DNA from 2 places in the Varibaculum massiliense genome. Region 1 is predicted to be linked to the other one. Evidence: riboswitches for the same ligand, from Rfam matches in the RefSeq annotation. Region 1 holds a riboswitch; the other holds the start of a gene.
What was found. Region 1 has a riboswitch for ZMP and ZTP ahead of purH (bifunctional phosphoribosylaminoimidazolecarboxamide formyltransferase/IMP cyclohydrolase). Riboswitches for the same ligand answer to the same signal wherever they lie in the genome.
Positions count from the first base shown of each region.

Region 2: linked by a shared signal. The riboswitch ahead of glyA (serine hydroxymethyltransferase) and the one ahead of purH (bifunctional phosphoribosylaminoimidazolecarboxamide formyltransferase/IMP cyclohydrolase) in region 1 are both predicted to bind ZMP and ZTP.

Region 1 covers NZ_FNWI01000004.1:728,605-743,376, forward strand. The annotation lists gene BQ5456_RS03300 (L,D-transpeptidase) at 204-1,640, shown strand; gene BQ5456_RS03305 (L,D-transpeptidase) at 1,801-3,237, shown strand; gene BQ5456_RS10080 (alpha/beta fold hydrolase) at 3,317-5,446, opposite strand; gene purH (bifunctional phosphoribosylaminoimidazolecarboxamide formyltransferase/IMP cyclohydrolase) at 5,631-7,241, opposite strand; ZMP/ZTP riboswitch at 7,268-7,346, opposite strand; gene BQ5456_RS03320 (cell division protein PerM) at 7,376-9,841, opposite strand; gene sucD (succinate--CoA ligase subunit alpha) at 9,919-10,851, opposite strand; gene sucC (ADP-forming succinate--CoA ligase subunit beta) at 10,881-12,047, opposite strand; gene BQ5456_RS03335 (Na+/H+ antiporter subunit A) at 12,364-14,772, shown strand, end outside.
Region 2 covers NZ_FNWI01000004.1:1,446,651-1,461,422, reverse strand. The annotation lists gene pheS (phenylalanine--tRNA ligase subunit alpha) at 1-342, opposite strand, end outside; gene BQ5456_RS06530 (substrate-binding domain-containing protein) at 521-1,345, shown strand; gene map (type I methionyl aminopeptidase) at 1,529-2,440, shown strand; gene ppgK (polyphosphate--glucose phosphotransferase) at 2,444-3,202, shown strand; gene BQ5456_RS06515 (hypothetical protein) at 3,362-4,243, opposite strand; gene BQ5456_RS06510 (class II fumarate hydratase) at 4,410-5,810, shown strand; gene BQ5456_RS06505 (exodeoxyribonuclease III) at 5,864-6,709, opposite strand; gene BQ5456_RS06500 (BMP family lipoprotein) at 6,737-7,846, opposite strand; gene BQ5456_RS06495 (bifunctional methylenetetrahydrofolate dehydrogenase/methenyltetrahydrofolate cyclohydrolase) at 7,861-8,763, opposite strand; gene glyA (serine hydroxymethyltransferase) at 8,838-10,130, opposite strand; ZMP/ZTP riboswitch at 10,154-10,231, opposite strand; gene BQ5456_RS06485 (amino acid permease) at 10,390-11,865, shown strand; gene BQ5456_RS06480 (glutamate--cysteine ligase) at 12,166-13,365, opposite strand; gene BQ5456_RS06475 (glutamine amidotransferase-related protein) at 13,376-14,131, opposite strand; gene BQ5456_RS06470 (pseudouridine synthase) at 14,164-14,772, opposite strand, start outside.

The sequences.
Region 1 (14,772 bases):
GTTCGCCATTTGAAAAATGAATCTTATAACAATCTCATAACAGACAAGAAAACAGCAGGGCATCAGTGCTGGTAAAGTGGGGCAAAACCTACTTCTACCTGCAATTGTGAGCAGACTTACCCACGCTGGGGATAGTTAAAGCCTAAAACGCCGTTAGGATGAAGGTGTTGTTTTGATTCGCCCATTTTGGAAGCCCGATATTGATGTCTAAGAAAACAAAAATAACTGTTGGGGTAGTAGTTGCCATCCTGGTGACGATTATCGCCGCGTTCGCAATCTACGTTTCCTACTACGCAGTTGGGAAGAAAGCACTGCCCGGCACCAAGGTAGGGGAAGTTACAGTTTCCGGTCTAACTGCTAGCCAAATCAAAAAACAACTCGACACCGCGGAAACAAATAACAAAGTTACTTTTTCCGGACAGGGAATCAAGGAAACTTCGCTGACTCCCAAGGAAATCGGGTATCAGGTGAATTCGATAGAAACCGCCCGGAAGGCGACCGTCCGCAACGGTGCCTTCAGCTACGTAACCAGCCTGTTCACCACCCGCCAGGTAAACATTGTTCATGACTTAAAACCTAAAGTTGTGGACAAATGGTCACAAGAGTTACCCACGGAAACTTCGAAACTACAGCCGGTAACTGAGCCTCAGGTAGAAGCAAACTCCGAAGCAACTGGGTTTGAAATAACTCCCGGTAAGGACGGTTTTGGAGCAGATAACCGCGCTATCTTGATGGCAGCTGCCAAGGTAGTCGCCACCCAGAAGGATCAAAACGTTCCCCTGAAAATTGGTAAGACTATGCCTTTGGCGGAAGCGAGTTGGGCTAAACAACTGGCTGCTAATGCCGAAAAATTAGCTAAAACCGAGGTAACGGTGAAGACCGGAGAAAAGGATATCGTTGCCACCCAGCAGGATCGGGTTTCCTTCGTGAAAATCCCAGATGTCACCATGAATCCTAAACCGGGAGCAGATGGGAAAGTTATCAGCAACTGGATAAACGAGAATAAAGAATCTGTTGAGGTAGAAAAAGTTAACGGCAAACGCTTCGTAAATAGCGAGGGGAAGGTACTTAAAACCGAAACCGAACTGAAAGATGGAGTTAAAGTCACCAACGCTGATCAGCTGGTAAAAGAAATCACCACCAACTTTGCCGCCGGAAAAGACAGCTCGGTAGCCTACAAGACCGATGTTGATAAAGCTACTAATGAAGACAAGACCATTGCCGATGGGGCGGAAAAGCTGGCCTATATGGCAGCTCCGGGGGAAAAATGGATTGACGTAAATCTTTCTAACTACACGGTTACCGGTTATGAGGGTGCCACGGTAGTTAAAGGACCAACAAAAATGGTTCCTGGCGCCCCCGCTACCCCCACCATTCAAGGAACCTTTGCGGTTGAACGTAAAGTTCGCTCTGACACTATGCGGGGATTTAACACTGATGGCAGCCGGTACGTAACCCCGAATGTTCCTTACGCCATGTACTTCTCCGGAGGATACGCGCTTCACGGAGCACCCTGGCGTGGTTCCTTTGGATGGGGAGGATCAGGCGGTTCTCACGGCTGCGTAAATATGCCCGTACCCGCAGCGGGCGAGTTCTACAACTGGGCACCGATAGGAACAGTAGTAGTCTCTCACCGCTAGTTACATTCCCGAAGGGATTCCAGCTATCGAAATCCCTTCGCAGCCGGTTTCACCTGCTATTGTGAGCAGACTTACCCATTTTGGGTGTGGTCAGCGATGCAAAGCCAGCTAGGATGAAGATACTGTTTGGATTCACCCATTTTCTGAAACCCCGATATCCATGTCTAAGAAAACAAAAATCACTATTGTCGCAGTGGCTGCCGCGCTGGTTACGATTATCGCTGCCTTTGCAATCTACGTTTCCTACTACGCAGTTGGGAAGAAGGCACTACCTGGCACCAAGGTGGGGGAAGTTAAAGTCTCCGGGCTAACTGCTAAGCAAATTAAAAAGCAGCTAGATACCGCAGAAACCAAGTACCGGGTCACTTTTTCGGGACATGGGGTTAACGGAAAATCGCTGACCCCCAAGGAAATCGGGTATCAGGTTGATTCAGCGGAAACCGCCCGGAAAGCAACCGCGCGCAGTAGCGCCTTCAGCTACGTAACCAGCCTGTTTACCTCCAGGCGGATTCCGATCAAGCACCAGGTAAACGCGCAGGTTACCAGCAAACTATCGCATGAACTTACTAAAGATATTAAAGGCAGCAAACCGGTCACCGAGCCTAGCGTGCAACTTAACGCCGAGGGGACTGGTTTTAAAGCGATTCCGGGTAAGGACGGATTCGGAGCAGATACTAAGAGGCTACTAGCAGGCGCGGATAAGGTTATGGCTAGTCAAAAAAATCAGAAGATGCCTCTGACTATGGGTGCAGTCAAACCACTGGTTGATATTAAATTGGCACAGCAGTTAGCAGACGCGGCAGAAAAATTCATCCAACCACAGGTCACGATAAAAGTCGGGGATAAAGAAATCGTCGCTGACCAAAAAGACAAGGTTAGTTTCGTTATTGTTCCGGAGGTCAGTCGGCATGCCAAGCTCACTACCAATGACAATGCCGTGGCTGACTGGGTAAACAAGAGTAAAGAAGCCGTTGAGGTAAAAAAGGTTAACGGCCAGCGCCTGGTTAATAGCGCGGGAAAGGTACTAAGAACTAAAACCGCATCAAAGGATGGAGTCACCGTTACTAACGGTGACCAGTTGGCAAAAGAAATCGCCAGTAACTTTGCTGCGGGGAAAGACAGCTCCCTTGCCTTCGAGACTAAAGTCGATAAAGCCAGTAATGAAGATAAGCTCATTGCCGATGGGGCGGAAAACCTGGCTTATCTAGCAGCGCCCGGAGAAAAATGGATTGATGTGAATCTTTCTAACTACACGGTTACCGGATATGAGGGAACCACGGTGGCAGTAGCGCCGACCAGCATGGTTCCCGGAGCTCCCGCTACCCCGACGATTAAAGGAACTTTTGCCATCCAACGCAAACTACGATTCGACACCATGCGGGGATTTAATACAGACGGCACCCGCTATGTGACACCGAACGTCCCCTATGCTATGTACTTTTCCGGAGGATACGCCCTCCACGGAGCACCCTGGCGCAGTTCCTTTGGCTGGGGAGACCCCCGTGGATCCCACGGCTGCGTAAATATGCCAGTTTCTGAAGCCGGCGAGTTCTATAATTGGGCGCCTATTGGCACCCCGGTAGTCGTGCACCATTAAAGGGCATCCGGTGCCCCACCCCGGCATCGAGGGAACTCCCGACCAGTGCTCCTATCAGCTGCTGTTAGCTGCCGGTTCTCTAGTTGGATAGCAGCCAGGAAATAATCAGATTGCCAGAGGCGCGCAGCCCATCGTGGTGCCAGTCTGGTTTTTCTAAGATATTGGCTCCCATAACCCTGCCGGTGTTTAGCGACAGGGTGCGGGGAACGAAAATATCGTCCCGGTAAACCACCGCATGTACCGGCACCTGGTTTTCCGCCAGTTTCTGCGGGTCATAGAGTACCGGCCAGTCAGTTTCTGCCGCCAAATCATCTGCTAGATTAGCTAGGGGTTTCAGCGCCGGATCTTGCGCAAAGACCCAGCTACCAAAGTGTTCCCCGGTCAGATAATAGGGTTTCCCCCAGTCGAGAGGATCGGCGTTTTGCGCGAACCCGGGAGCATTTGCGCGAATCCGATCTGCTGCCCAGGCAGTCGGCTCAACTTCGCTTTGCGGCACCGCATTCCCGTAAATAGTTTCATGCAGGAGGGCGTAGAGGGGATCTAGAGCAAAACTGACCCGGCTTCCGACTTGCCCTAAAAATTCTTGGGTGAGGTGGCGCTTGCCTCCGGTCTGCACAAAAGGCGCCTCGAAAAGGTAGCGCAGATTTTCAAGACCGTAGGTGCGTCCCAGCTCCAGGCCTACCTGCCGAATTCGATTGGGGGTAAGTTTTTCTCCATTAGGCAGGTATTCATCGCGCTCTAGCACGTGCGCACAGGTTTGGCGGACTGCTTCTTCCATTCCGGGCAAGGCGTAGAACTCGCGGCAACGCCGGGCGGTAGCCGCAAACGTGCGCTCATAGATGCGGTTAACCTTGGTTAGTCCCGGCAGTCCTCCGGTGATATAGGCTTTTTCGATGGCCTCCGGAAAGCGGGAAAGATAGGCGGTAATAATAAACCCGCCGAAACTTTGCCCCATGACTGTCCACTTTTTTATTCCTAGGGCGCGGCGCAGCGCTTCCGCGTCCCCTACGATCTGGTCAGCGCGCATTAGCCGCAGCCAGGCTCCGGCGCGAGACCCCAATGCGGGAATAGTAACGTTATCAAGCGGGGTGGAACGCCCAGTCCCCCGCTGGTCAAGCATGATAATCCGGTATTTTTCCAGGGCAGCTCCGAACCAGGGGGAAGACCAATCGGCCGGGCGAGACCCCTTACATCCGGGACCGCCTTGGAAAAAGATCAGGTAGGGACGGTTTTCATCATCGTCGCGGGCGATTTCGCGGGTATAAATCTGGATATTGGTTTTCTGGATTTCGGCGTCTACCCAAGGGGGTAGAAACTGGTTGTCTGAATCCGAAATGTTGGAGTTTTTCTGCGATTTTGGCCGGGCTAGTTCTCCGGGAGTAACCGCAAACAGCTCGCTTTGTACCCCGCTGTCCTGCTCATCTGCCCCTCGCGCCAGGTTTACTACCGGGTTTTTCGCCGAGTCCGGGTACAGGTTTAGCGCCACTTCTGGGTGGTAGAGGGGTACAGTCAGGACGTGTTCGCGGATTAGGTAACGTCCCTGGCGATACTCCTTGGGGTTAGGGTTTTGTTCTAATTGCGGATAAAGAGGGCGCGCTGGCGCTGCTGCGGGAGCGACCGGTTTTTGCTGGCCGCTAGTTTCGCGGGAGTCTTCTGGATGTAGGTATTTTGCGGATTTAGCAGCGTCCTCACCTGGTGTATGGGAAGTTCGTTCACTGGTCCCCTCCTTTCCAGATTTCCAGCCTGGTCCTAACTGTTTCTCGCTGGGGGTACCTGACTGATAGGCTCTCGCTACTGCCTGCGCATGACTGTCCGCTTGCTCATTAAGCGGGTGACCGGCGTGTCCTTTTACCCATTCGAATCTGACTTTTCCCCTTCTACTGGGGTCAGATAGCAGCTGGTCTAGGCGTTTCACCACTTCTAGGTTGGCTACTGGTTTGCCACCGCCGGTTTTCCAGCCTTTTTTCTTCCAACCGAACCGCCATTTGGTCAAAATGTTAATCACGTATTGGGAGTCCGCCTGGATCAATAAATCATCGGCTATTCCGGCAGTTTCGGTGAGTAGATCGGCTACTGCCATCAGCTCTGCCTGGTTATTAGTTCCCCGGGTAAAACCGCCGGCTCGCCAACATTCAGGTGACAGGTACCAACACCAGCCGCCGGCACCGGGATTGCCGAGGGAGGAACCATCTGTTGCTGCGATAATCATCTGCAATCTCCTTACTGCACACTTGGCAAATCAAAATAACCTGGGGACGCCGGTCGGCGTCCCCAGGTTATCAGTACCAGTATCAGATCTATCGCTCAGGCAAGGCATTTGTCTGCCGAGCCCGCTAAATGGCTGGCAGCTTTAAAAATCAGTGACGGACTTGCTGTCAGCCGTGATTAACCGCCTAGTGCCAGAAATGGCGGGTACCGGTCAGGTAGAGGGTTACCCCTGCCTCCTGGCAGGCTTTGATGGTTTCTTCATCACGAATCGAACCCCCTGGCTGCACAATCGCTTTTACGCCCGCATCAATCAGGGTTTGAGGACCATCCGCAAAGGGGAAGAAAGCATCAGAGGCGGCCACCGAGCCGCGTGCCCGCTCGGGAGCGGCCTCGCCTTCCGGCGCCTGTCCCAAGATGTTGGCGCGTTGAACCGCCAGAGCACAAGAATCAACGCGGTTAACTTGCCCCATGCCAATGCCGACCGTGGCCTGATCCTTTGCCAGCAAAATAGCATTCGATTTCACTGCCCGCACGGTCTTCCACGCAAAGGCTAGGTCAGCTAGGGTTTGTTCATCTGCTACCTGTCCCGCGGCCAATTTCCAGTTTTCTGGATTATCTCCCTCGGCCTGCAGGCGGTCACGAGTTTGCGCCAACACTCCCCCGCTGATCTGCCGGAACTCCCATTCCACTGGAGCATCCGCATCAATCCGCAAAATCCGCAGATTCTTCTTAGTTTGCAGCAGCTCAAGCGCCTCTGCTTCATATTCGGGGGCAATAATCACTTCGGTGAAAATCGGTTTCACCTGCTGCGCCATCTTTAGTGTCACTTCACGGTTACAGGCAATCACCCCGCCATAGGCCGACAGCGGATCGCAGCCGTGCGCCAGCAGATGTGCCTTTGCTACGTCCTCAGCAACTGCAATCCCGCAGGGGTTGGCGTGTTTGATTACCGCCACGCAAGGCTCGCTATGGTCGGTGGCAGCCCGCCAAGCCGCATCAGCGTCAGTGTAGTTGTTATAACTCATCGGCTTGCCACCCAGCTGTTCTGCCTGTGCCAGACCGCCTTCTTCATCGGTGAAGCGGTAGACCGCGGCCTCTTGATGCGGGTTTTCCCCGTAGCGCAAGCTGTACAGTTCCTTGAGCTGCGGTTTCCACTCTTCCAGGTTAGGCAGGGCGCTGCTGGTGGTAGCCGCGTCCTCGCCCTGGAGTTGCTTAGCAAACCAGGAAGAAATCTGGGTGTCGTAAATAGCGGTGTGGTTAAAAGCCTTAGCAGCAAGTTCGCGGCGCTCCTCGGCAGTGAAGCCCCCGCGCTGCAAAGCAGCCGCTAGATCATCATAGGAGCTGGGATCAACGATCACTGCCACATCGGCGTGATTCTTGGCGGCCGCCCGAATCATCGAGGGACCTCCAATATCGATTTTTTCGATGCAATCCGCAAACCCCGCACCGGAAGCCACCGTGTCCGCGAAGGGGTAAAGATTGCAAACCACCAGGTCAATCGGGGTTACTTTTAATTCTTCTAGCTGCGCAACGTGGGCCGGCAGCTCCCGGTTAGCCAAAATCCCCGCGTGAATCAGCGGGTGCAGAGTTTTTACCCGCCCGTCTAGGCATTCGGGAAACCCGGTTACCTGGGAAACTTCAGTTACCTCTACCCCGGCAGCGGCAATCTGATGGGCGGTAGAACCGGTGGAAATAATCTCTACCCCAGCAGCCTGTAGGCTTTTTGCCAGTTTATCCAGACCGGTCTTATCGTACACGCTGACCAGGGCACGTTTAATGGGTTTAATTTCGCTCATGACGCGGGATCCTTTTGTTGCATTCTTTGTCCAGCCCAGGCGAGCGACTGTCCCTTTACGTTCCCCAGTGGTAATCCACTTTTTTCGCCAGTCACGTAAAAACCAGTCTACCCTGCTGGCTTCGGCGACGAAAGTTAGTCTTGGTCGGGAATTTCAATAGCTTGGGTGGAGGTATCGTCCGCATCGCGGTGCGGTTTGCCAGCTTTTAGCCGTCCTCGTTTGAAAAGTGAGCGTTTGATTGCTGGCCGCGTGAGCTCTGCTGCTGGGAGCCGCTTAGCAGAGGATTTTATTTTTTCTAGTTCTTGCTGTTCTTTAGCAATAACTTCATCGGTTTTGCGTTCTGCCCAATCGGTGACTAAATCTTTGATTTCTTCGGTGTCAGCCGGGAGCGCGCCGCGAGAGCGGGCAAAGATTTCTTGCGGAGTTGGCGGAGCCGGGCGGGTCGGCTCTGGGGACTCCTGCTCACTTGCTGTTTCACTGTCCGAGTTACCGGTGGTTTCGGAGGTGCTTTCTTCGGGGACATTTTCGTTGTTTTCTTCCCGCTCGTCCTCATGCTCACTTTCTTCATTAGCGAGAGTTTCTGGCTCATCAGCTTCAGGCAGTTCGCGCGTCTGGGGAATCTCTGTCGTTTCCTCCCCTTCCACGACTGGGGAGGCTTCTGGCGACTCACTTTCTGCCGCATCTTCGGTTGCGTTTTCTTCTTTTTCAGTGGCGGTCTGCTCGCCTTCTGCTGCGTCCGCGGCCTTAACGGTAGTATCGCTGCTCAAAGGAGTCCAGGAGCGGTAACCTTTCGCTTTTTCTTTCGCGGCTGCAAAACCTTGGCGGCTAGCGCGCACACTCGCCCTCTTGACCTTAAAAAATTTATCTGCCAAATAGGCGCGGGCGTGGGGATGCAAAACCGTTCCTACCAGTATAATTGGCACCCAAACCAGGAATAATCCCATGGCGGCAACAGCCAATGGATGCGCCCCCCAGGCAGACATCCGTCCCGCGCCGATAGAACCGGAGGCTAAGAAACAGAACCAAGTGGTCAAAAAGGTAAATAAAAGCCCTCCCACAAGGAAAGATGCTACGTGTGAAAAGAAGTCAACCCGAGCCATTACGGTATAAAACAGATATCCAACCATCAGGCTAAGTACCGCAATCAACGCCAATACCCAATATCCGGGGGTTTGGGCAGGTAGCGCCCCCAGGATAGGCACTGCCGGAATCGGGCCAGCTTTCACCTGAGTTAAAGAACGGATAGTGCCGGTACCCTGCTGGAATCCCGGCCCCAAAATCCAGGCTAACGCCCAGGTCTGAACGGTAGGCAGATAGAGCAGTTGCGCCAACCACATGAGGGCGCCTGCCCCCAGGGATACCCCGTACAGGTCATAGATTTTATTTACTGCCGTGATATGGGAAAACACTTGGGCGAGCACCAGAATCAAGGTGACAATCCCGAAGAACATAAACATTTGCCATCCGGCACGTACCCCGGAAACTACCCAGCCAGGCACCGTCCAGGTGCTATTAGTTCCGTCCCAACTGCGCTCATCGCGGTCGATTCCCAGGCGACGATTTTCCAGATCTTGTCTATAGGCGCGGTCGGGCTGGCGCATCCGCAGGATGAGAGTCCGGCTCCACGCCGTAAAACGGTTAAAATCAGCAGCTAGACGCGCTTTAGGACGGAGCAGCGAAGGTTTTTCGGTATCGGGACGCTGATCGCGGTCAAATAGGTAAAAAGCGTAGGCAACAGCGGCAAGACCGTGTAGGAACGCCCAAAAAAACAAGCCTCCCAGACTATAGGCTCCGCGGATTGCTAGACCCACCAGGGTGGCAATTGCCGCTTGCGCAAAAGGATAAGCCCACAGGATGGTTTTACTTTCGAGGACGAAACTATGTGCTAGGCGCCCAGCTAACCACAGGTAGGCAATCCACAGTCCCAAAGGAATCACCGATAAGGTGGCGGCTCCACCGAGGGTGCCGCTTAGGGGAACCCCGAAGCCTAATGCCCAGACGCTGGCGCCTACTGTCAGGGATTCCGTCCAGACAGTATCCACCATCCAGGGGTTGCCAGAGGTGGAAAAATACACTCCCGCACTGATCGCTAAGAAAATTATCCAGGGAAATATGCAGGTGATGAGGGCGGCGGCCACCATCCGGGGAATCCCTCGCGGAATCCTCACGGTGAGGGTGCGCCGCCCCTTTTGGGAGCTAGCTACGGTTTTGTTTCCAGCCGATTTTGCGGATACTTTCCCAGCAGGGGAAGTTTTCTGTCTTGCTAGCCGCAATTTCCCGCCTAAGGGGCTCCCCTTACCTTTCTTGGTGCCGCCGGAGCCATTCTTGACTTTGTCGGAATACTTATTTTTGCCCCCCGGACGCTCAGTTCCGGATTTTCGCGCGTTTTTCTTTTCTGGTTTAGGCGATTTTCCTACGGAGGTATAGGCGGATACTTTCCTCGCACCCGCAGGTTGCCGAGGAATCTTTGGAACTTTAGGCCGCCGTAACATCCCTACTATTGTCCACTTTTTCGCGGTACTGCCATTTAGGCGCACCGCGCTCAAGCCTGCCCCGCGCTGAATAATGGTTGTGGGGGCGGCGCTAGGCGCCGCCCCCACAACATTTTCAGGTATTTCAATTTTAGCTGACGTGCTGTCACCAGCGGGAGGATTAGCTAACTGGCAGCAACTGCCATTTAGCTAAGCGCTTTATATGCCTCCCGCGCCAGCTCGGCAGTCTGGGAAGGAGTCTTCCCGACTTTTACGCCGTGGGCTTCCAAGGCTTCTTTCTTGGCTTGGGCAGTCCCTGCCGAACCGGAGACGATAGCGCCCGCATGCCCCATGGTTTTACCTTTAGGAGCAGTAAAGCCTGCTACATAGGCGATCACCGGTTTGGTGACATTAGCGGCGATATAGTCGGCGGCGCGTTCTTCCGCGTCTCCCCCGATCTCACCAATCATCACGATTACTTTGGTGTCGGGGTCTTTTTCAAAGGCCTCGAGAGCATCGATATGGGTGGTACCCACCACCGGGTCACCGCCAATCCCCATACAGGTGGTAAAGCCGATATCGCGGAGCTCAAACATCATCTGATAAGTCAAAGTACCGGACTTGGATACCAGTCCGATGGGACCAGAACCGGTAATATCGGCGGGGGTAATCCCCACATTGGACTGTCCCGGGGTAATGATTCCCGGACAGTTAGGGCCGATAATCCGACAGCCCTTTTCCAGGGCGGCATTTACGAACTCGGTGGAATCTTGTACCGGGATTCCCTCGGTGATCACCACGATTAGCGGCATTCCGGCCTCAACCGCCTCTAGCACCGCCCCTTTAGCGAAACGCGGGGGAACGAACACTACCGAAACATTCGCGCCCTCTTTTTCCATTGCTTCTTTTACGGTGCCAAAAACCGGTACCGAAACCGTTCCGGCTTTAATACCTTTCTTTTCTGCGGCTTCTCCCAGGGGGACGATATCGAAATCGACCGTTTGCCCTGCTTTCTTGGGGTTGGTACCCCCTACCACATTGGTACCGGCACCTAGCATTAATCGGGTGTGTTTGCGCCCCTCGGAACCGGTCATGCCCTGTACGACAATCCGGGCTGAGGAATCAAGGAATACTGACATTTGGTTTCTCCTTATTCTTTTACCGATTCTTAACAGCCGGCAGCGAGTTTAGCTGCCTGGGCGGCACCGGCATCCATAGTTTCTACCATGGTCACCTGCTGCAGGTTCGCTTCTTCCAAAATCTTGCGACCAGCCGCCACCGCGTTACCATCTAGCCGCACCACCAGCGGCTTCGTGGCTTTATCGCCCAACATTTCGATTGCTTTCACGATTCCGGAAGCTACCTGGTCGCAGGCGGTGATTCCCCCGAATACGTTTACGAATACTGACTTGACCTGGGGATCGCCCAGAATCACGTCCAACCCATCAGCCATCACCTGCGCGGAGGCGCCGCCCCCGATATCTAGGAAGTTGGCTGGTTTCACTCCATATTCCTCGCCCGCGTAAGCCACCACGTCCAAAGTAGACATCACTAGACCAGCGCCGTTACCAATAATCCCCACCTGACCTTCCAGGTGTACATAGTTCAAGCCTTTTTCTTTAGCTTTGGCTTCCAGAGGATCCTCGGTGCGTTTGTCTACCAACTGGTCGTGACCGGGCTGCCGGAAACGGGCATTATCATCCAAGGTTACTTTCCCGTCCAGGGCAATAATCTCGCCTTCTTCACTGGATACTAGGGGGTTTACCTCGACCAGGGTAGCATCCTCGCCCTGGTAGACATCCCAGAGCCCCTCCAGCACCGGTACGGCCTTAGCGATCAGCTCTTCATCCTCGAAACCGGCCTGTTTCAGAATGTTGCGGGCAACATCCTCGTCAATCCCAGTAACCGGCAGCGGAACTTTGGCCAGTGCCTCCGGGCGCTCTTTGGCTAGCTGCTCGATTTCCATGCCGCCTTCTTTAGAGCACATCGCCAGGTGGCGACGGTTTGAGCGGTCAAGCAAAATCGAGAAATAGTATTCGGAAGCGATATCGGCACCAGCGGCAACTAACACCCGATGCACGGTATGCCCCTTAATATCCATACCCAAGATTTCTTCGGCTTTTTCGCGGGCTTCCTGGGGACTGCGAGCGAGTTTAACCCCGCCAGCCTTTCCCCGCCCTCCTGTCTTTACCTGCGCTTTTACCACCACTAGGGGTGCAGCGAGTTTCTCGGCAGCTTTTTGCGCTTCTTCAGGAGTTTCGGCCACGATTCCGGCTAGCACGGGAACTCCGTGAGCCTCGAATAAGTCACGAGCCTGGTATTCGTAAAGGTCCACTTGCACGTCCTCTCAGTAAGTACCTCGACATCAAGATATAGGACTATAGTACCGCATATTTGCGCTTATTTCGTCACCAGAAAGTGTTCTCCCTCACGTTTGCGCTGGAACAGGGTTGGCATCAGAAAGCTCCGCGAAACCCGTACGGAAATGAAACATCAGTAACGATGAGGGCGCAGGTGGGGATTTTCTTTCCTTCGTGCACCCGCTGAGCTTTTACGCGGTCAGAAGCGAAAAAAATACCGGTTCACGGTACAGTTAAGTGACAGCCGGAACATGCTGGACGAAAAACCAAGAAAGTGAAACGGAAATAGCTATGCTTTTGTGGGATCGCGCAGCCGCGCTGATCGTATGCTACTTCTTGGCGACACTGCTAATTCCCTTTCTGGTCAAATACTTTAGGCAGCGCACTTTTTACATCGCCGCCCTCATGCCCCTGGGAGCCTTAATCTGGACGCTATCGCACACCCGGCAGGCTTTCGGCACGGGATCGCAAGGATTGGCTGACTTTTATCAATGGTCAAGTGCGCTAGATTTGGAAATAGGATTTCGCCTAACCGGCCTATCATGGCTGATGCTGACAGTAATTAACCTGGTTGGCGCTTTGATCTTGGTGTATTGTGCGCAATATTTCTCTGAAAATTCTCCGCGCCTTCGTCAATTTATCGCAGCTTTCCTAGGTTTTGCCGCCTCGATGTCAGGTCTGGTCTTAGCAGATCACACCATGACCCTCTATTTCTTTTGGGAAATCACCACTTTCAGTTCCTTTATTTTGATTGGTCACGAGGCTGAGGAACGTGCCTCTCGCGCTGCCGCTCGCCAAGCGATTTTGGTGACCACCACCGGTTCTTTAAGCATGTTCGCCGGTTTCGTGATTTTAGGAATCATGCCCGGAGGCTCCTTTAGAATCAGCGAACTGTTAACCGTACTCTCTTCCCCTACCGCCCTGGGCACTCCCGTCGAGCCGGTGGCAGCTATCAGCGGATTAGCGTTAATTCTTTTTGCGGCAGTTACCAAATCGGCGATTTTCCCAACCCACTTTTGGCTCCCCTCCGCGATGGCTGCCCCCACCCCGGTCTCGGCTTTCCTGCACGCTGCCGCGATGGTTAAAGCTGGTATCTACCTACTTGCCCGTTTTGCACCCGCCTTTGCCAGTTTCCCCGGACTTACCTGGGCAATCGTAGGTTTAGGGGGATTCACCATGCTGCTAGGTGGATACTCCGCACTGCGGCAAACCGACCTAAAACTGGTGTTAGCTTTCGGTACCGTATCTCAGCTGGGATTCCTGACTATGCTAATTGGCTCAGGGAACCCCCAACTTTACTTGGCGGGACTGTGCGTTTTGGCTGCACATTCCACCTTCAAATCCGGATTGTTCCTAACTACGGGTACTATTGAAAAACAGACCGGCACCCGCGAGTTTCCCAGCCTGTGCGGGCTGGGGGAACGTTCCCGGAAACTGGCCATTTGCGCTCTCGCGGGGATTCTATCTATGTCCGGAATCCCGATCACCAGCGGATACCTCGGAAAAGAGCACGCCATTACCGCTCTTCTAGGTGCAGGACGCGACCTTGAATCCGAGGTGATTCTGGCGGTCCTGATTGCCGGATCTGCCCTCACCTTCGCTTACTCGCTGCGTTATTTTTGGGGAGCCTTTAGCCATAAACATGACCGGCAGGGAACTTGTCCCCATCGCCAAAAACTGCGGGCAACCGGTAAAACTCTGACCATCATTCCCGGCGTACTTACCGGACTTTCGTTGTGCCTGGGGTTCCTGCCCGGTGTCCTTGACGGTTTTCTGGGGCAAACCGCTGTGCAAATCTACGGGAAAAATCCGGGTCATCTGCATCTTTGGTCAGGGATACTCCCCGGTTTGGTGACCGCGCTGATCCTGATTGCAGGAGGTTGGTTGTTCTGGAGTCGCGCCCGCCTGGCACGCTTGCAACGCCGTCTAGCCTTCTCGCCGCGTTGGGGCGCCCAAGGTATTTATTCGCGCACTATCCGCAGCCTAGAAAGTGGCGCCTCCTGGGTGACTGGCAAGGTACAAACCGGATCCCTACCTACTGATCTTTCGGTGATATTTACCGTTGCGGTGTTGGCAGGAGCAGTATGCATGCTAGGGATTTCCGATATGCATCGCTGGCATTTCGCCGATTCCTTCGGGCAAGCATTCATCTGTTTTGCCCTTATCGGAATGGCCACTATCTGCGTAGTTGCTCAACGTCGCCTAAATGCTGTGCTGGCACTTTCGGCTTGTGGAGCCGCAGTTGCCGCAGTTTTCGTTCTCCAGGGCGCCCCTGACTTAGCGCTAACTCAACTGGTAGTCGAAGCGGTCACTTTGACTCTTTTCTTGCTGGTACTGCGGCGCCTACCCGCACGTTTTTCTCGTCGCTTCAGCCGCTGGGCGCCCGGGTACCGGCTTCTAATGGCCGCTGCCTGCGGAGTGGGCGTAGTGCTATTAGGGCTATCCACCGCCTCTGCCCGGATTCACGAACCGGTCTCCAACCTGGTAACTACCGAGGGTAGCATTTTTGCGGGCGGTCAAAACCTGGTCAATATCTTGCTGGTGGACGTGCGAGCCTGGGATACCGTGGGGGAACTGTCGGTACTGCTAGTTGCTGCCACCGGGGTTACCGCCCTCATCTACCTGCGAGGATTATCTACTGCGCTCGCTGACTCCCAACGCGCTCGCCGATACCGACTATTGGCGAGGGCACGCAAACGG
Region 2 (14,772 bases), 720 kb from region 1:
CACCTGGGTTACGTCCAGTGCCTCTGCCGCCAAAGTTTGGGCTTCTTTTTCCTTCTCGAGGGCGGCTAGGCGCTGATCGTATGCAGCATGCAGCTGTTTCTTAGCGCCGCCCAGATTCTTGCCCGCCTGGGCTTTATCCGCCTTATCCAGATTGCGAATCTCCCGGTTAGCCAGGATGATCGGCGCGCTGTCACCCAGGTGAACCCCGCGCGCCCTCTTTAATTCTTCTAGCGAGTCGGCAGCAGAAAAATCGGCTTCTGCCGCCGCAACTGCCCGGGCAATTCCCTCTTGATCTAGCGGGGAGATAGGTGTGGTCGCGTCAGACACAGGTTCACCTTTCATCAATATTTGTTCTCTCTTTTGTCTTACACTCTAGTTGCCAAGTAAATTCGGGGGTAATTTCAGACCGCGAAGCGAAACTTTCCAAAGACGCGAATACAAAAAGATACCGTGCGAAGATAGCCGCACTTGATGGCGTTAATATGTAGAATGGAAACAAACTTGCAATCGAGGAGGCACCTTGGCGACGCTAGCTGGAAAAACGAAGGTTGATATCGTTGTGCCTTCCGTCGATATTGGCGAGGTTCACTCCGCCCTGCTACGCGATATGACGATTATGCTAGCCCAGGCGGGAATCAGCGTAGTTTGCACAGTTCACCTGGAAGATCATCCCGAGAATCTGCTTTCCACTATTAGGGAAACTGATGCTGCGGTTTTGCCGCTTTTCCCGCTGGACGAAAAGACTCTGGGGGAACTAAAAAAGTGCGAAGCCACGGTGCTTGATTCTTTGCTACAGGGCAAGGATCGACAGAATCCCGCCAATTTAGTCACGTTCCAGATGGCTAAGATTCAGGTAGATGCCCAAGTAAAACGGAATCGTCGCCATTTGGCTTTCGTGCATTGGCGGGGGAAGTACCCTGAAAAAGCGGCTACCGTCTATTACTTCTTTGCTCAAATGGTGTGCCAGGCAACGGGGCTGGCGTCTCCTATCCAACTGGAGCTGCCCACAGATCCCGAGAACATTGCCTCTTACCTGCTCGCGGCTTTGCAAAAGCACCCCAGTTTGGACGGGTTCTGCGCGATTGACGATACGACGGCGATGGCGATTGTGCATGGTTTGCGCGAATGCGGCAGGATGGTTCCTCAAGATGGTTCGGTTGTGGGTGGCTTCGACTCTCCCGCTGGTCAAGTTTCTCGCCCCCCTATATCTTCAATAAATGTTGATACCCAGGCACTCGCCTATCAAGAGTTAATGCATATAGCCCAGCGTGAGGGCGATGAGCTAGACCTCGGCAAAGCCCCCAGCGGTCAGCTTTTGCAGTACGTTTCCCGCGAGTCCGTTTAAGCGTTCTCGGTTACGGTTTAGCTAGTTTTGCCCCTTTTCTAACTTTTCCCGCCCGCCTCTATGGGCGCCCTACCCCCCTATCCGTCTTTCCTCTCTTCCTACGCTTTTCCTCTCTTTACCTGTATCCTCCAGCTAAAAACGCGTTGAATCCGGAACATTTGCCTGCCCGCGTAGGATAGAGACATGAATGAATATCAAGGACTTAGCCTTAAAGAACTAGCTGAACGCGCCCCCTTGGGAAATCAGGAAGCCGGAACTGTTAGCCCCAAGCTGGATGTTCCCAAGGAAATTGAGCGTCCCGAATACCTTTTCCATGACGGCCCGGAACGCATCACCGCTTCCGATACTAAAACCCCGGAAACTGTCGAAAAGATTCGCGCTGCCGGGCAGATTGCTGCCGACGCCCTCGTCGCGGTAGGAAAAGCAATTAGACCCGGGATAACTACCGATGAACTCGATAAAATCGGTCACGACTATATTGTTTCGCAGGGTGCCTACCCGTCTTGCCTGGACTATATGGGCTTCCCGAAATCCCTGTGTACCTCGGTGAATGAAGTTATTTGCCACGGAATCCCCGACGATAAGCCCCTGCAAGAAGGCGATATTGTCAACGTGGATATCACTGCCTATAAAGATGGGGTACACGGCGATACCTGCGCCATGTTTAGCGTCGGTCAGGTAGATAAAGAATCCCAGCTGCTAATGGAACGCACTTATAACGCCATGATGCGCGGGATTAAAGCGGTGAAGCCGGGACGCGAAATTAACATTATCGGGCGGGTAATCAGTGCCTACGCGAAGCGTTTTCGTTATGGAGTGGTACGCGACTTTACTGGTCACGGCGTTGGCGAGGCTTTCCATTCCGGTCTGATTGTCCCCCACTATGATTGCGCCCCCTCCTATAACACCGTGATGGAGCCGGGAATGGTGTTCACTATTGAGCCTATGCTCACTCTAGGGACAATAGAGTGGGAACAGTGGCATAATGGATGGACAGTGGTCACCAAAGATCGCTCACGCACAGCTCAGTTCGAACACACCGTGGTGGTAACCGAAGATGGTGCGCAAATTCTGACCCTGCCTAGTAAGGAGTAACTAATGGCTATCGCATTTGGTATTGATATCGGAGGATCGGGCGTTAAGGGAGCCCCGGTCGATTTAGAGACCGGAGAGTTTACCCAGGAACGTTTCCGGATTGAAACCCCCTATCCGGCAACCCCGCAGGCGGTATCCAAAACGGCAGCGGATGTCCTAGCACATTTTGAACTTCCCGAGGACGTGCCGGTAGGTGTTTGTTTCCCCTGTCCGCTCCCGGGTGGGAATGTCCGTTTCATGGCAAACCTGGATCAAGAATGGGTCGGCAAGAACGCGGTAGAGGTATTTTCCGAGGCTATCGGGCGTCCGGTAGCTGTACTAAATGATGCGGATGCCGCGGGTTTGGCCGAGCAACAGTACGGGGTTTTCAAAGATCAGCCGGGAGTTACCGTGTTTACTACTTTGGGGACGGGGATTGGAACCGCCATTTTTGTGGATGGGGTAATGCTTCCCAATACCGAGCTTGGGCATATCCAGATTGGCGGTCATGACGCGGAAACCCGCGCCTCCGCGGCGGTACGTAAACGCGAAAATTTGGGTTGGAAAAAATGGGCGAAACGGCTAACCAAGTATTACCGGGAAATGGAGAAACTATTTAGCCCGGATTTGTTCGTAGTCGGCGGCGGAGTATCTCGCAAACACGAGAAGTTCTTGCCTCTAATCGACATTTCTACCCCGATTATCCCCGCCAAATTGCGAAATACCGCCGGGATTGTGGGGGCAGCGGCAGCCGGAGCTGCCCGTCAACGCCAGCAGGGATAGCTTTTAGTTTTAGCTAGTTTTCTCCTTCAAGGAGGCGCCGGGGGTTGCCCCCGGCGTTTTCCTTTACCCCGACCCGAAAGCTCGGGTTAAGCCCCAAAAGTTGAAATGCGGGCAGCAGGTTAATGGCTACCTCTCAGATACTTACCTTCAGGTTGTGCCTTAGTTTCCGGCAGAGGGAGTTGGCTCAGCAGTAGGAGTTTCTACCCCGGTGGGGTTAGGTTCTTGTGTGGGCGTCGCCCGTGTGGCGGGCGGGGCGGCAGGAGTGGTTTGTGTGGCGCTCGGCTGCTCGGGCACGGGTTCACTGGTCGCAGGTTTACTGGTCGTGGGCTCCTCAGTATGAACAGTTGTCCGGGTGGTTTCAGGAGCCGAAGAACTGGTGGAAATACTTTCTGACGGGCTGGTTTTCTGTTCGGAGGGCACAACTTCTTTAGCAGAAATTGTCATCGCAATAATCACTACCGCCCCGACCAGGATGGCTACGATTGCGGTCACGATGCCCGCGACTTTTACCAAACGACGTTTGTCTGCGCGTTCTTCCTCGTATTCTTGATCCTCCCGCTGCTGTTCCGGGTCAACTTGGGGATTGTAGGCGGGAGGAATCCCCCCGGGGAAAGAATCAACTTGCGGAGTGGCGGCGGCAGGATCTATCGATTTCCTGTGAACTGGGGCAGCTCCCGCTGCTGGATAAGTCGCCCCGGAAGCACCTATCGCCTGGGTAGCAGCGGTATTAGCAACGGGATTATTGCCAACCGGATAGGGGGCAGTACCAGGCGCGCCCGCTGAGGGCTGGTTAACCGGCGGGATTACTTCAGTAGGTGGTTGTCCTTCGAAAGCGGAGGCGGCAGGAGTAGTCGAGGGCGCACCCTCGGGCGGATTCGGTACCGCTATTTTTCTTTGCTCCGTACTATTAGGTTCCGGTTGCGCTACCCGGCGAGTAATCCGCCGATTAGTCTGGCGACCACGCGGAACATAAGCGTTTGCCATCGCCCCGCCAGGCAAATATTCGGTAGGTTTATCCTCTGAGGCATCGTTGCTCATCATGCTCCCGCTTTCTGTCGATAGTTCCAGTCTAAGGTGCTTCCACCTCAAAAATCACACCTGCACCAATTTTCCCGGCTTTTCCTCGGATTTTAGGACGTTCTTCGCCCCTAACCCCGGTAGGCTAGAAGGTAAGTAACCACTTTTATAAAGACTAAAGGAGCTACACGTGAGCGAAGAATATCGGATTGAACATGACACCATGGGGGAAGTTCGGGTTCCCAAGGATGCCCTCTATGCAGCTCAGACCCAAAGGGCGGTAGAAAATTTCCCGATTTCAGGTCGCACTCTTTCCAGCCACCACATCGCGGCTTTAGGGCAAATCAAGCGGGCGGCAGCGATTGCTAACGCCGAACTAGAGGTAATCGATACCGAAACCCGCGATGCCATTGTGAAAGGCGCGGAAGAGGTTATCGCTGGTAAACATGATGACCAGTTCCCGATTGATATTTTCCAAACCGGCTCTGGGACTTCCTCGAATATGAACACCAACGAGGTAGTAGCTACCTTGGCCACTGGCTTTAAGGGCAGCAAAGTTCACCCCAATGACCATGTGAACGCTTCCCAGTCCTCTAATGACGTGTTCCCCTCCTCGATTCATATTGCCGCCTACGAGGCAGTCGAGCATGCTCTGCTCCCGAAGCTAGATCAGCTGGCAACCAGCCTAGAAAAGAAAGCCGAAGAGTTCGCCAATATCGTTAAGGCAGGGCGCACCCACCTGATGGATGCCACCCCAATCATGCTGGGACAAGAGTTCTCCGGATACGCCACCCAGGTACGTAAGGGAATTGACCGGGTCAAGGACGCAGAAAAGAACCTGGCAGAGCTACCTTTGGGGGGCACTGCCGTCGGTACCGGGATTAACACTCCGGAGGGTTTCTCGGAGCGGGTTATTGCCCTAATCGCCGAGAACATGGATTTGCCGTTCCGTCAGGCCGAGAACCATTTCGAAGCCCAAGCCGCGCAGGATTCCTTGGTAGAAATGTCCGGCGCATTGCGGGTAGTGGCAGTTTCCTTCGTGAAAATCGCCAATGATTTGCGTTGGGCATCTTCCGGGCCGCGCTGCGGCCTCGGCGAAATCACTTTGCCGGATCTGCAGCCGGGCTCTTCGATTATGCCCGGCAAAATTAACCCGGTATTGCCCGAGGCAACCGTACAGGTAGCTGCCCAGGTAATCGGTAACGATCAGACGATTGCTTTCGCGGGCGCGCAAGGCAACTTTGACCTGTTGGTGATGCTGCCGGTGATGGCAGTGGACCTGCTAGAGTCGATTAACTGCCTGGGAGCGGTTGCCGGTCTGCTCGCCGAGCGCTGCGTAGATGGTATCGTGGCTAACCCGGAGCACTGCCTGGAACTGGCAGAATCTTCGGCTTCGATTGTGACTCCGCTGAACCGTTACATCGGCTATGAAAATGCCGCTAAAATCGCCAAGCACGCAGTGAAAGAGAAGATGACGGTCAAGGAATCTGCTCTGGATCTAGGATTTGTTGAGCGCGGGGAAATCAGTGAGGAAGATTTAGATAAAGCTCTAAATGTTGCCGATATGACTCACCCGAAAGCCGGTAAGTAACCAGCAACTGTAATAGGTCGCGCCTGCCAATAAATATCCTGGCAGGCGCGATTTTATATTTCGTAGCTAACCACCACAGGGGCATGATCGGAAAAACGCTGATTGTATGCCTCGGCGCGGTCAACTTGCTGGCTGCGCGCAAGCTCTGCCAACGCCGGGGTAGCCAGCTGATAGTCGATACGCCACCCGGCATCATTATCGAAGGCTTTACCCCGCCATGACCACCAGGAATAGGGTCCTTGCACCTGCCCGGCAAGGTTGCGCACCACGTCAACCCAGCCTTGCTCACCCCAGCGATTCAGGAACGCGATTTCCTCGTCTAATACTCCGGCGCGTTTATTATGGTTCGGTTTCCAGTTCTTGATATCCCGCTCGGTATGCACCACATTGAAGTCCCCGCCTACCAGCACTAAGGGTTCGGCATTTTCCGAGGACACATCCGGGGACATCAGCTGCTTCAGACGGTGACCGATTCGTTCTAGGTGCGCCATTTTATGGTCTTGTTTTTCGCTTCCTACTTCCCCGGAATGAAAATAGGCGGAGACTACTCGCACACGCGCGTCCTCTTTCCCGCCTTCATTTTCCCGGGTCAATACCGCTTCTAACCAGCGCCCTCCATCTGAGGGAACCTCAACCGGCACCGTATCTGCCGCTGATTCCGCTAGGTGCCAAGGGGAGGATTTACGCACTGCGACCGCCACTCCCGCGCGCCCTTTGAGCTGCGAGACGTTCACCGCTACCTGCCAGTCATCCCCAAAAAGTTCCTGCGCGATTTCTTCGCTCGCGCGTACCTCCTGAGCCAGCACCACATCCGGCGCAGACTGTTCCAGCCACGCATCCATTCCTTTACGGAACGCTGCCCGGATTCCGTTCACATTAACTGTGGCAACCTTGAGCATCTTTCCCCTTTACTTTGCGTTTTTCGTTTAGCCGCGATGGGTTTCAAGTTTCGTTATATCTATTTTTCCGCTGTCGATTTGGCTGCGAATACCTGCCAATTCGGCGGTGAGACTATCAGAAAACCTGGGCGCATAATCGCCCCAACCAGCCAGTTTAACTCCGGAGTTCTTGAGAGTTCCCCGGTAGTCCCTGCCGGAAATCGAGCCGGTTTTAAGTTGTTTTAGCAGCTGTTTCGCGCACCCGGAAGCATCAATAACCACTGAGGTGAGCATATTGGCCTTCAAATCGGGGGTACTGGCTGCCAGGTCTTGCCCAGTCCAGACAGCTGCCGCATCTTTAGCCGCCAACTCCGCTACCACCCCGGTTTCTTCCGGATTAGCCACTACGAAAATAACATCTACCCTTTCATCGGCTAACTTCAGTAGTTGCTGATGCAGCTCTTTGCTTTTTACCCGCAGCGGTCCGCCCGCGCTTTGTTCCCAAGAAGAAAATCTAATCCCCGAGCCTTTGAACTGGTTATAGTATTCCACCCCCAGACGAAAGGCGCCTGCCCAAGCAGAAACCGGATCTTTCCCAAGGGCGCTGCCCGGATTCTTATCAGTATCCTCTGGCGGTAAATCGCTAACTGCCCCCACCAGACCACTCTTAGTAACCCCGGCGGCGGCATACCCGGCTAGGAAAGCGGGTTTCCGCAAATCAAAATCGATACCCGAAGCATTAGGTAACGCTTTAACCTGCCCAATCGCCCCCAGGATGGCGAAGTTTATTTCTGAATTACTTTTTGCGACCCGCACCATTTCCCGCGCGAATCCCGGCTCTAAAGAAAGCACATTCTTGCATTTCTTTTTCTTTAGCTGCCCGCCAATCTGTGAGGTTTTCTCTACGCTGATAGTTTCAGTCTTCACCGTTTTCTTATTTTCCGGTTTCGCCAGCACCTCCCCCAGAGCTTTACTGAGCGCCACTGCCCGAATATCTTGAGATTTCTTTTTCTCTACCAGGCAAAACTCTCCGCGCGTTTTAGCTACGGTTGCAGGTTTCGCGCCGGAGCTAGTTTTCGAGGAAGAGGCGCAGCCGCCCAGGGTAAGGGCGAGGGTAGCGGCCAAGGCTAAAGGAATCGAAAGTTTGCGCAAACGCATCTGTTATGCCCCGCCTAACCTACCTGTCGAATAGCGGTTTCCACCACGTTTAGCAGCAGATTTGCCCGGGTCATCGGACCGATACCTCCGGGGTTGGGCGAGAGCCAACCCGCCACTTTATCTACTCCCTCGGCCACGTCGCCCTCTAACCGGGCTTTCCCGGTTTCCGGGTTGACCGCGCCGCGAGATACCCCTACATCCAGCACTGCCGCGCCCTCCTTGACCATCTCGGGCCGGATAATTCCCGCTGATCCGGCGCAGGCGACAATCACGTCCGCCTGGCGGGTATGTGCAGCTAAATCCCGGGTTCCGGTATGGCAACAGGTGACGGTGGCGTTAATATCTTTCCGGGTAAGCATTAAGGGCAGGGAACGCCCCACGGTGGTGCCGCGCCCTACTACGCACACTTGTGCGCCCTCCAGTGGCACCTGATACTGCTGCAGCAAATCGATACAAGCGCGCGGGGTGCAAGGCAGCGGGGAGGTTACCGGCTCTTTTACCCGCAGCACCAACCGTCCCAGGTTCATGGGGTGCAATCCGTCAGCATCCTTATCAGGATCGATTGCTTCTAGCACCTGGTTCACATCGACTTGGCGCGGCAGGGGCAGCTGCACAATATAACCGGTACAGGCGGGATTCTCGTTGAGTTTTTCAATCTCCGCTAATACCTGGGTCGTAGAAACCGTATCGGGCAGTTCCACCCGAATCGACTCGATACCTACCTCAGCGCAGTCACGATGTTTACCTGCCACATAGGAAACCGATCCCGGGTCAGAGCCCACCAAAATAGTGCCTAGCCCCGGTTTAATCCCTTGCTGATGCAGGTGCTCAACCTGCTGGCGCATCTGTTCTTTCAGTTGCCGAGCCCGCGCTGCCCCATCCAGCAAAATCGCGTCCCCGCTCCATCCTTTACGCATTTTTCTCCTTAGCTTGAGGGCGCGGGCAGACTCTAATCGTCTGCCCGCGCCACCCTGCATTTATCTATTTAGCTTTAGGCAACCTGGTTAAGCCCCAAATAGAGGGGGAAACGTTTAATCAGAACCTTTACCCGCTCGCGGTAGTCAGAAGTGTCTACCTTGCCCCGGCAAGCATCCTTCAAAACTCCCGCAATAATCTCAGCTACCTCGGTAAATTCTTTCTTCCCGAAACCGCGAGTAGCCAACGCCGGGGTACCAATGCGCAGCCCGGAGCCTACCCGAGGAGGACGCGGATCGAAAGGTACCGTATTGCGGTTGATAGTAATGCCGGATTCGTGCAGCAAATCTTCACCTTGCTGCCCATCCAGCGGGGAGTTACGCAGATCCACCATCACCAGGTGTACATCGGTACCGCCAGTCAACAGGGAAATCCCACATTCGGCAATATCCGATTGCATCAGCCGTTTCGCCAATATTTTCGCGCCCTCTAGCGTGCGCTTTTGCCTATCTTTAAACTCGTCACTGCCCGCAATCTTCATGGCGACTGCTTTCGCCGCCACCACGTGCATCAAGGGCCCGCCCTGCTGACCGGGGAAAACCGCGGAATTAATTTTCTTCCCCAATTCCTTATCGCGCGACAAAATCATGCCCGAACGCGGCCCACCCAAAGTCTTGTGGACAGTCGTAGAAACCACATCGGAATACGGCACCGGGTTCGGGTGTAACCCGGCAGCTACCAGCCCCGCAAAATGCGCCATATCTGTCCACAAATAGGCGCCCACCTCGTCCGCGATTTCACGGAAGGCTTTAAAGTCCTCCTGGCGAGGATACGCAGACCAGCCAGCGATAATCACTTTCGGGCGATACTTCAAGGCCGCGTCACGCACCTGATTCATATCCACCCAGCTGGTTTCTTTATCCACCTGATAGGCGGTGGCGTTATAGAGCTGACCAGAGAAATTTATTTTCATGCCATGGGTAAGGTGTCCGCCGTGGTCTAACGCCAAACCCATAATGGTGTCCCCCGGCTTGGCCAGGGCAGATAGCACTGCTGCGTTGGCTTGGGCACCCGAATGGGGCTGCACATTGGCGAACTCGGCAGAAAATACTTCTTTAGCCCGGTCGCGAGCCAGATTCTCGGCGACATCTACCGCGTCGCACCCTCCGTAATAACGGCGCCCCGGGTAGCCTTCCGCATATTTATTGGTGAGGACGGATCCTTGCGCCTGCAGTACGGCGCGCGGTACAAAGTTTTCGGAAGCAATCATTTCCAAGGTGCCGCGTTGCCGCTCTAACTCTTGGTTTAAAACTGCTGCAATTTCGGGATCCACTTGCGAGATGGATCGGATAAGAAGTTTATCTCCCATTGACTCTTCCTTATTAATAGTGCCGAATCAGCCCAGGCGAGCGACTGATTAACAACTTGCTCCCCGGTGGTATCCCACCTACGCCAGTCACGGTTACCTCTTTAGTCTACCGTGACCTAGGAGGCTTTTACCTAAATAGTTTGTGGCTGGATGCCCGATTCCAAATGCTGACTGCCTCTAAAGTCTGGCACGCACCTCACCTATACTCCCTATGTGCTCTGTTATCGAGTACAAAAAGGTAAAACTTAGGAGAAATCTAATGAGCGAAACTCAACCGTCGGCAGCGGGGACAGCCTCTCACCGCGACAAATCCGATGTCGGATACCGCAAAGGGTTAAAGTCTCGCCACATGCGCATGATTGCGCTGGGCGGGGCCATTGGGTCCGGCCTGTTTTTTGGGGCTTCCGGACGTATTTCTGAGGGCGGTCCTTCAGTAGCCATTGTCTATGCAATCTGCGGCGCCGTAGCCTATATGATGCTGCGCGCCCTGGCCGAACTCAGCCTGTATCGCCCCTCCTCAGGGGGGTTTATTTCCCACGCCCGCGAGTTTATGGGTGAACGCGGAGCCTATTTCACCGGTTGGTTTGCCTTTATTACCTATTCTTCGGCGCTGATGGCCGATATCACCGCGATTGCTAACTATATGCATTACTGGAAGATTTTCCAGGTGATTCCCCAGTGGGGCTGGGCTTTCATCGCTTTGGCACTGATGGTGATAGTTAACCTCGCTTCCGTTAAATTCTTCGGGGAATTCGAATTCTGGTTCGCGATGATTAAGGTCGCGGCGATTGTAATCTTCATGCTTTTAGCGGTTGTGGTCTTGATTCTGGGCATAAACCTGACCGTGGGCGGCCAGGTTTACCATCCGGGGGTGGGTGCGATTACCGAGCACGGCGGTCTCTTCCCCAAGGGCGCTTTCACCATGGTCACTATGTCGCTGGGAGTGCTGTTTGCTTACGGTGGCACCGAATACTTGGGCGCCGCCGCTGGTGAGGCCGAAGATCCCCAAAAAGAATTGCCCCGGGCAGTTAACTCTATGATGTGGCGGATTTTGCTGTTCTACATGGGTTGTATTGTGCTATTCACTTTGCTGTTGCCCCACAACGTCTATGACAAGAACGAATCCCCCTTCGTAACCTTCTTTACCGCCATTGGTATTCCCGCTGCCGGCACCATCATGAATATCGTGGTGATGCTCGCGGCAGCCAGCGCGATTAACGCCGAACTTTATACCTGTGGTCGCGGTTTGCGTTCGCTAGCGGTTTCCGGCTCGGCACCACGCTTCCTGGCGGGGATGAACCGCAACGCGGTACCTTACGCGGCGATTGTGGCTGCAGGTACTGTCGGCTTGGTGGGGGTAATCATCAACATGATTCACCCTTCCGAGGCGTTCGACGTCATCGCCTATATGGCGGGGATTGGGATTTGCTCCATGTGGGGTTCGGTGATGATTTCGAATATCTTGTTCGTGCGTCACTGCCGCCGCAATGGGCTGCAGCGTCCGAAGTTCCATGTTCCTTTGGCTCCTTACACCAACTACGTAGTGCTAGCGGTGTTTGCCTCAATGATTGTTTTAATGTGGTTCGAGGGCGGTCTGGGGCCGGCAGCGATTATCGCGTTCGCCTCGGTGACCGTAGTGTTGGCACTGGCCTGGTTGGTGGTGCGCAACCACGTTGACCATGACATGTTTACTGCAAACGCTCCCGCCGAAACGGGAGCTAGCGAGAACCAGTAACACTTAAGCGTGGGGGAGAGTTTTTCCTCCCGCCCAAGAAATCGGGGAGAGACTAAGTCTCTCCCCGATTTCTTATGCCCACCGCACCCACTCGGATAAAACTCTCCCCCGCGCTTACAGATGCCAAACAGCTATAATCCTTCCCCGTACTAATAACGTGCTAACAGCGCAACAGCCCCCTGGCAACGGGCGTGGGAAAAGCACTCCGGGGCCCCGTGAGCCTCAACAAGTTCGGCTCAAGCCCCTCTCGTATCTTTTCCCGCGCCCTCTTGAAACGTTAGTGCTTGCGGATTCGCGTGTTTAGCGGGCGCGGACTTTCCAGCCTTTGACCCCGCTTTGGTGCAGGGATTTGTCTACGAAGTGCGCGGGATCAAGCGGCTCGCCTGCCTCCATTTCTGCCATTAGGAAGGCTACTACCGCCTCATAGGAATTGGTGCGCTCAAAAATAGTACGTTGCCGCTGGTAGCCGACTCCTAGTTTCACGATGTCGAGCAGTGACCAGAGTTCTTCTGCGCAGTCTAGATCTTCGGCGGCAGGAGTCAGTTTCTCGAGGCAATCCGGCAGAGATTCGCTGAGCAGGGCTTCTTCCCCGTGCACGTCCTCAATCAAGATGGCGTCCATCCCGTAGCGGGCAGCCCGCCAGCGGTTTTCCCGCACAAACCAGTCGGGCAGTACCGGCAGTTCTTTACCCGCGTCTAGCTGCCGCGAAGCCGTCTCTACCAGGGCTTGCGTAAGTGCGGCGCAGGCTGCTACCTCTTTGATAGTGGAAGAGGCGTCCGCTACCCGCGCTTCAATAGTGCCAAACTTGGGGGAAGGGCGAATATCCCAGCGCACCTCATCAAAGGAATCAATCACCCCGGTTTTTAGCATCCCGGAGGTGAACTCTTCCAGCTGTTCCCAGGTTTCAAATTGATAGGGTTTGCCGGCAGTAGGTAGCTGTTGGAATACCATCGCCCGGTTGTCGCAATACCCGGTGTCGACTCCCGCCCAGTAAGGGGAAGAGGCAAACAGCGCCTGAATATGACCAAGTTTGCTGGTCAGATAGTTTTGTATGGGCAATACTTTGTTGCGGTCTTCCACCCCCACATGTACATGGGTTCCAAAAAGTAGCATCTGGCGCCCCCAATATTGGGTACGATTGACCAGTTCTTCATAGCGTTTACTATCGGTAACCTGCTGGTAGCTGGGGTTAGCGAAGGGGTGGGATCCCGCGGAGGCTAACTCTACGCGCAGCGCGGAGGTAACCGGACGCACCAGGTTTATTCCCTCTTTCAAATCCATGATGCAATCGCGCACGTTGCGGCGAGGACGGGAAATTAGTTCTACCGTATTAAGTAGCATTTCCCGATGCACCAGCTGGTTCTGTGGATGTAGCCGCTCCACTTCCTCCAGCACTGCGCTCGCGCATTGACGCAGGTCAAACGAATCTTTGTCGATTAGCTGTAGTTCCCATTCGATACCGATGGTGGAACGCTCAGATTTTGAAAATTCGATACCCATCAGGTGCCTCCTAACGACGGTAATGTTCAGTAAAAGCGGACAGCAACCGGTGGGAACTGGTTACATCTTGGGTCATGCAGCGGGCGATGACCGCTTCGCGTTCAGCGGCCGCGTAGTACGCGTCCCCGTATTGGTCGATGCGGATTTGCATTCCTGCAGTGGTGATTTCCGGATGGAACTGGGTGCCATACAGATTATTTTTAAAGCGAAGTAGCTGGTAGCGGCAACGTTTCCCGCTACCAAGCAAAGTTGCGCCCTCCGGAAGTGCCGCCAGGGAATCCCCGTGTCCGGTATAGCCGCGAATTACCGGATCAAGCTGCCCGGTCACCGGGTCTCCCTGCCCCTCCGCGGTTAAAGTAACCTCCACCGCCTGCAGGTCTTCCCCGGTGCGGTCGGTTAAAGTGGCGCCAGCCGCTTGCCCCAACATTTGCATTCCGTAGCAAAGCCCCAAGGTGGGAAAATCCTGATCTAGCAGGTAATGCATGAGCGGCATTAGCTGGTTATATAGCTGCCGCTGTACAGGATCTTCGGAGCCAGTTGGCTGCTGCGCCCGAAAGGGCGATCCCGAAATAATGACTGCACTGTACCCGCCCGCAATATCCAGGTCGCGCAACAGGTCAAGGCCAGTTTCTTCTGGCAGCAGGTGAGAGCGTAGTTCCTGCCCAATCTTTAGTCCGGTGACCTCAGCAATGGTTTGTAGCTCGTCACGCGCTATTTTTCCGGCGGGACGGCATTGGATAAATAAAAACGGCAGCCTTTCTCGCATGGGTTATAGCTTACGGGTTAGCGCGCCATCCGTCATTCCAGACTCTTCAGGTTGTTAGCACTTTCATAGCCGTTTGCCCAGGTGGGAGTGGGGGCAGTGACAGTTACGGTGGTACCGGAATTTTCCGGGTCAGGAAACTGCAGCTGGTGGGCGTGCAGGCATAGCTGAGGGTCGATATTTTCCGGGGCATCTGCGGGCAAAACTTCCGGATAGAGGGGATCACCCAACAGGGGATACCCGAAATGTGCCAAGGTGGCACGCAGCTGATGAGTAAACCCGGTTTCCGGCTCTAACTGCCACAACAGTTCTTCTTCTGGCGCGGTTCCCTGGCTGCCCGGGTTTGCGTTTTCCTCCCCCTCCGACTTTTCTGTCTTTTCGGGGAGGGGGAATTTTCCGAGGACGAGGCCGCGGGTACGGCTTTGGCAGCGCGTCACCTTCCGCCCGGCCGGGGGCGCTCCTATCGATACTGTCAGCGAGCCGGTTTCTTTATACATCGGAAGCTGGAAATCGAAACGCTCCCCCACCTGGGGAGCCGCCGCTTCTCCCCGGCCACCCCCGCCGCGGCTGCGCGCCAGGTAGGTTTTCTTTACTTGCCGGCGGTCAAATAGCTGTTGGTAACGCGCCCGATATTTCGGATCTAG